One region of the Citrobacter sp. GW821-FHT02E08 genome, then DNA from elsewhere that is predicted to be linked to it. Evidence: predicted binding sites of a transcription regulator. Region 1 holds the regulator's gene; each other region holds the start of a gene.
What was found. The regulator Fur, encoded in region 1, represses iron uptake genes when iron is present. The targets are predictions, from matches to a motif close to ATAATAATGAGAACNACTATCAA.
Positions count from the first base shown of each region.

Region 2: a site for Fur is predicted at 1,140-1,162, ahead of bfd (bacterioferritin-associated ferredoxin). Genes of this name have one in related genera too.
Region 3: a site for Fur is predicted at 1,226-1,248, ahead of exbB (tol-pal system-associated acyl-CoA thioesterase). Genes of this name have one in related genera too.

Region 1 covers NZ_JBWKVL010000002.1:61,309-63,514, forward strand. The annotation lists gene fldA (flavodoxin FldA) at 1-531, shown strand; partial or broken gene AC07UY_RS02620 (fur leader peptide) at 741-826, shown strand; gene fur (ferric iron uptake transcriptional regulator) at 819-1,265, shown strand; gene AC07UY_RS02630 (ChiQ/YbfN family lipoprotein) at 1,363-1,695, opposite strand; gene chiP (chitoporin ChiP) at 1,745-2,206, opposite strand, start outside.
Region 2 covers NZ_JBWKVL010000003.1:412,675-414,880, reverse strand. The annotation lists partial or broken gene AC07UY_RS06290 (prepilin peptidase) at 1-365, shown strand, start outside; gene bfr (bacterioferritin) at 362-838, opposite strand; gene bfd (bacterioferritin-associated ferredoxin) at 911-1,105, opposite strand; gene tuf (elongation factor Tu) at 1,288-2,206, opposite strand, start outside.
Region 3 covers NZ_JBWKVL010000001.1:253,141-255,346, forward strand. The annotation lists gene metC (cystathionine beta-lyase) at 1-1,056, opposite strand, end outside; gene exbB (tol-pal system-associated acyl-CoA thioesterase) at 1,310-2,044, shown strand; gene exbD (TonB system transport protein ExbD) at 2,051-2,206, shown strand, end outside.

The DNA of each region.
Region 1 (2,206 bases):
ATGGCAATCACTGGCATCTTTTTCGGCAGCGACACCGGTAATACCGAAAATATCGCAAAAATGATTCAAAAACAGCTTGGTAAAGACGTTGCCGATGTTCATGACATTGCGAAAAGCAGTAAAGAAGACCTGGAAGGGTATGACATTCTGCTGTTAGGTATTCCGACCTGGTACTACGGTGAAGCACAGTGCGACTGGGATGACTTCTTCCCTACCCTCGAAGACATTGATTTCAATGGTAAACTGGTGGCTCTGTTTGGTTGCGGCGATCAGGAAGACTACGCAGAATACTTCTGCGATGCGCTGGGCACCATCCGCGACATTATCGAACCGCGCGGCGCAACCATCGTAGGCCACTGGCCAACTGCAGGCTATCACTTCGAAGCCTCTAAAGGTCTTGCTGATGACGATCATTTTGTCGGTCTGGCTATCGACGAAGACCGTCAGCCGGAATTGACCGCTGAGCGCGTTGAAAAATGGGTTAAACAGATTTCTGCCGAACTTCATCTCGACGAAATCATCAACGCCTGATTTCGTGCGGCGCAGAAACCATCTGCGCCGCATCAATAAATAAAATCAATCAAAATAATTGCTACAAATTTGTAACTTTCCTGCCCATCCCTGTACAATGTTCGGGTGTTATTCTGGTATTGCACAGTGTGATTGTTGGCAGTACCACGTTTTGATTAATAATATTTGCCCGAGGCTTGCAGTTTTCATTTAGACATGGCAGTTCTATAATGATACGCATTCTCTCAAGTGCAATTTCTGTCACTTCTTTAATGAAGTGAATCGTTTAGTAACAGGACAGATTCCGCATGACTGACAACAATACCGCATTAAAGAAGGCTGGCCTGAAAGTAACGCTTCCTCGTTTAAAAATTCTGGAAGTTCTTCAGGGACCGGATAACCATCACGTCAGTGCGGAAGATTTGTATAAACGTCTGATCGACATGGGTGAAGAAATTGGTCTGGCGACCGTGTATCGCGTGCTGAACCAGTTCGATGACGCCGGTATCGTGACCCGCCACAATTTTGAAGGCGGTAAGTCCGTTTTTGAGCTGACTCAACAGCATCATCATGATCATCTTATTTGCCTCGATTGTGGCAAAGTGATTGAGTTCAGCGATGATTCTATCGAAGCGCGTCAACGTGAAATTGCGACTAAGCATGGTATTCGTTTAACCAACCATAGCCTCTATCTTTACGGTCACTGCGCTGAAGGCGATTGCCGCGAAGACGAACACGCGCACGACGCAAAGTAATATGCCCCCAAAGAGCCAACCACGCGGTTGGCTTTTTTATGCCCATAAAAAAGACCCGCTATCAAAGCAGGTCTTTTTCCCCTTCCGGTAAGTACATTTACTGTACTGTGTTTTTACTGCGAATTTCTTTCCAGATTTTGTCACAATCGGCTTGTACCGCCTGACCATTGCCCGTACGTGTCGCCTGAATACATTGCTGGTAATCCAGTACCCGCACGCTCTCTTCGTTAGCAAACTGCTTATGCTGGTCTTCTTTTTTCAGCACATTTAATACGCTTTGGCAGGCTTCGATTTTTTCCGGTGAACCTTGCGCGGTGTTAATACATGCGCTGTATGCCTCTTTAAGGCGGCTATCTTCCTTAGGTGCAGGAGATTGCGAGCAGGCCACCAGACCTGACGCCATAATGGCGATGAGTAACATTTTTTTCATACAACGGTCCTCAACGATGCGGCAGAGAAATACCCTGCCGCGACTGGCATCAGAAAATAGTGAATGGGGCGATAACCATGAACTTCACGTCACGCTCATCCTGGAAGATGTTGCCATAACCACCGCTCCAGCTCGGGATATTGGAGTGGTTGTCATACTCGGTGAAGTGCAGTTTAAACATGGTGCCTTTGGCACGTCCTTCCTGCATGGTATAAACCGCATCAAGACTGTAGGAGGATTCTTCGATGGTTTTGTTTTTGTCGTAGAACGCATCCGGGTTGCTCTGCCAGGTAGCCGGTTTGGCATCCCAGGCGTAGACGTACGACGCACCCAGCGCCATACCTGGCAGATTCCAGTTCTTCAGGTCATACATCGCGCCGAAGAAGACCGCTTTTTCGCCGTTGGCGTTAAAGTCGGAACGGTTATCCCACCAGACATCCAAACGACCGTTTGAGGAGGCATAGGTCGGCGTCATACGCTGCAAGAAGTAGCCCTGCTGCCCGTCCGCTTT
Region 2 (2,206 bases), on a different contig from region 1:
CTCTTCTTTGGAGCGGTCTCATTTACCATCAGCTTTTGCTGCCCGCACGTTTGTCCGCTGCCCTATGGGGAGCCGTAGCGGGGTATGTCCTGTTCGCTCTTCTGTACTGGGGTTATCGTCTGGCTTACCGACAAGAAGGGTTGGGCTATGGCGATGTGAAGTTTCTTGCCGCCCTGGGCGCATGGCATGAATGGCAGTCATTACCCATGCTGGTGTTTATTGCCGCTTTTTTGGCCTGCGCCGCGGTGGGGACGGATTACTTCAGGTATGGTAGGGCGGTATTAAAAAACCCGCTGCCTTTTGGGCCATACATGGCGGCTGCGGGTTTTATCATAGGATGGAAAACACTGATGCCGGAGAGTTAGTCTACGACTTTAATTTGTGATTGCAGATAATTTTGCAAGCCAAGTTTCGAAATTAAATCCAGCTCGGTTTCCAGCCAGTCGATGTGCCCTTCTTCATCGGCAAGAATTTCAATCATCATATCCCTGCTGACATAATCATGGACGGTATCTGCGTAAGCGATAGCTTCACGTAGATCTTTTGCGCCTTCAAGTTCAAGCCGAAGGTCGGATTGCAGCATCTCTTCGACATCTTCACCAATGCCTAGCTTGCCAAGATCCTGCAAATTTGGAATGCCCTCCAAAAACAAGATACGCTCGATGTACTTATCAGCGTGCTTCATCTCATCAATGGACTCATGGTATTCGACATCATTGAGGCGAATCAGGCCCCAATTTTTAAACATACGAGCATGGAGAAAATACTGGTTGATCGCGACAAGCTCATTACCCAATAGTTTATTGAGATAACTTATGATTTTAACATCACCTTTCATTTTATAGTCCCTCCGCTTCCACTCTTTGAAGAGTAGATGGGGCTACAGGGATGTCAAAAAAAAGAATGTGACTCAGGCGATCTCTTTAAATTCCGGTATCTGTGTCAATTCGTCCTGCATCACTTCACGAGCAGCCCGAACACACTTACCACATTGATTTCCAATAGCAATAAACTTACGCAATTGTTGAAAAGATTGTGGATGAAACTGACGTACCGCCTGACGGATTTTTTTATCACTGACACCATTACACAAACAAACGTACATGATCGCTCCCGTTCAATTTCTGCGCAAAGTGTAAATGAGAATAGTTATGATTACAATAGCACAAATATATAGACGCAGCCGGAGAGCAATAAAAAATGCGAATAAATATGACAGGCTAAATGCCAGGCAGCAAAAAGGGCGCCGTAGCGCCCTTTTTAAGCTCAAAACTAATTATTAAATAATTAGCTCATTACTTTAGCAACAACGCCCGCGCCAACGGTACGGCCGCCTTCACGGATTGCGAAACGCAGACCGTCGTCCATCGCGATCGGGTGAATCAGGGTAACAACCATTTTGATGTTGTCGCCCGGCATTACCATCTCTACGCCTTCTGGCAGTTCGATGGTACCAGTCACGTCAGTAGTACGGAAGTAGAACTGCGGACGGTAGCCTTTGAAGAACGGAGTATGACGGCCGCCTTCGTCTTTGGACAGGATATAAACTTCAGATTCGAACTTGGTGTGCGGCTTGATGGAACCCGGCTTAGCCAGTACCTGACCACGTTCGATTTCTTCACGTTTGATACCACGCAGCAGAACACCAACGTTCTCACCAGCACGGCCTTCGTCCAGCAGTTTGCGGAACATTTCAACGCCAGTACAGGTAGACTTGGCAGTCTCTTTGATACCAACGATTTCAACTTCTTCACCAACTTTAACGATACCGCGCTCTACACGACCGGTAACAACGGTACCACGACCGGAGATGGAGAATACGTCTTCGATAGGCAGCAGGAACGGCTTGTCAATCGCACGCTCTGGTTCCGGGATGTAAGAATCCAGGAAGCCAGCCAGTTCGATGATTTTCGCTTCCCACTCTGCTTCGCCTTCCAGCGCTTTCAGAGCAGAACCACGAACGATCGGAGTGTCGTCGCCCGGGAAATCGTACTGAGACAGAAGTTCACGAACTTCCATTTCTACCAGTTCCAGCAGCTCTTCGTCATCAACCATGTCGCATTTGTTCAGGAACACGATGATGTACGGAACGCCTACCTGACGACCCAGCAGGATGTGCTCACGAGTCTGCGGCATCGGGCCGTCAGTCGCAGCAACAACCAGGATCGCGCCGTCCATCTGCGCAGCACCGGTGATCATGTTTTTA
Region 3 (2,206 bases), on a different contig from region 1:
AGGTTGATTCGCCAGAATCAAGGATTCAAAACCACCCCATGAGTAGGCCATGCTGAACAGGCTGAAGTTGTCGAGGTAGGCTGACATCTCGTCATTATTAAGCTTTTTATTCAGAACAAATGAAAACAAACCGCTGCTGCCGGTAAAATCGCGCTTCCAGAATTCATGGCCTTTACTGCCGGGGAGCGCAGGATGGTTGACGCGCGTGACTTGCGGGTGGTTTGCCAGCCATTCAGCCACTTTCAGGCTGCTTTCATGATGCTGACGCAGGCGCACGCCCAATGTACGTAAACCACGGCTGGTCATGTACGCCGTGTCGGCATCCAGCATTTGTCCCATCAGATAGGCATTCTCACGCAGTTGCTCCCAGCAGCGGGCGTTGGAAACCGCCGTGCCGACCATCGCGTCAGAGTGTCCAATCAGATATTTTGTCCCTGCCTGAATAGAGATATCGATTCCAAAATCCAGCGCTTTAAATAGCACCCCGGCGGCCCAGGTGTTATCAATCATGATAATCGCATCAGGCGCAACTCGTCTGACGGCTTCAACAATCGCTGGGATGTCATGGACTTCCATTGTGATGGAGCCCGGGGATTCCAGGAAAACGATTCGGGTGTTGGGCTGAATGTGTTTTATGATATCGGCGCCGATCATGGGGTCGAACCAGCCGGTGGTCACGCCGAGTTTGGCGAGAATTTTGGTGCAGAAATCCTGGCTTGGCTCGTAGGCTGTGTTGGTCATCAGCACGTGATCGCCCTGTTCGACGAAAGCCAAAATGGTGTTGGCGACGGCCGCCGCGCCACAGGGGAACAAGGCGCATCCGACGCCGCCCTCCAGTTCGCACATTGCTTCCTGGAGAGAGAAATGGGTCAACGTTCCGCGACGGCCATAGAAAAGCTCGCCGTTGGCGCGGTTGTGGGTGGCGTGTTTTTTCGCTTCAACGGTTTCGAACACCAGTGAAGAAGCGCGTTGAATCACGCTGTTTACCGATCCCAGGGTGTACTTTTTACTGCGCCCTGCATTCACAAATTGGGTATCAAGGTGTTTTTTTGCCATGTCGCACGACCTGTTTTTTTATACGTCTGGATGTCTAAACTAACATGAATGCTGCACCACGCATCCAGAGGAATCTCGATAAAGCAGAAAATTTTATCAAAATAACCTCTCGTGACTTTTTTACTGCGTAAGCGCAAGGAAAAGAAACCAAAGGTGCGGCAATATGTAAATAGTAATGAGAACGACTATCAATTCGACGTCGTTTTGATATTATTGCGCTCAGATTTTGTGATTTGCGTCCTGGAGATACAGAGTGGGTAATAATTTGATGCAGACGGATCTTTCCGTCTGGGGTATGTATCAGCACGCCGACATTGTGGTCAAGTGCGTGATGATTGGTCTGATTCTGGCGTCAGTGGTCACCTGGGCTATCTTCTTCAGCAAAAGCGTTGAGCATTTCACGCAGAAGCGCCGACTCAAGCGTGAGCAGGAGCAGCTGGCTGAAGCCCGTTCTTTGGATCAGGCAAGCGATATCGCTTCTGAATTTGACGAAAAAAGTTATAGCGCTATGTTGATTAACGAAGCGCAAAACGAACTGGAACTGTCAGAAGGCAGTGAAGATAACGAAGGTATTAAAGAGCGTACAGGGTTCCGTCTGGAACGCCGCGTCGCAGCCGTGGGTCGTCATATGGGACGGGGTAACGGCTATCTGGCGACTATCGGTGCGATCTCTCCTTTTGTGGGTCTGTTCGGTACGGTATGGGGCATCATGAACAGCTTCATCGGTATCGCGCAAACGCAAACCACTAACCTTGCCGTCGTGGCGCCGGGTATCGCAGAAGCGCTATTGGCGACGGCGATTGGCTTGGTTGCGGCTATTCCTGCGGTGGTTATCTACAACGTCTTTGCTCGCCAGATTGGTAGCTATAAAGCGATGCTGGGCGACGTGGCGGCACAGGTGTTGTTGCTGCAAAGCCGTGATCTGGATTTGAACGCGAGTGTCTCCGCTCAGCCGGTACGTGCCGCGCAGAAATTACGTGTAGGATAATGTTTCATGGCAATGCGTCTTAACGAAAACCTGGACGATAACGGTGAAATGCATGAAATCAACGTGACGCCGTTTATCGACGTTATGCTGGTTCTGCTGATCATCTTTATGGTGGCTGCGCCCCTGGCGACGGTGGATGTGAAGGTGAATTTGCCTGCCTCC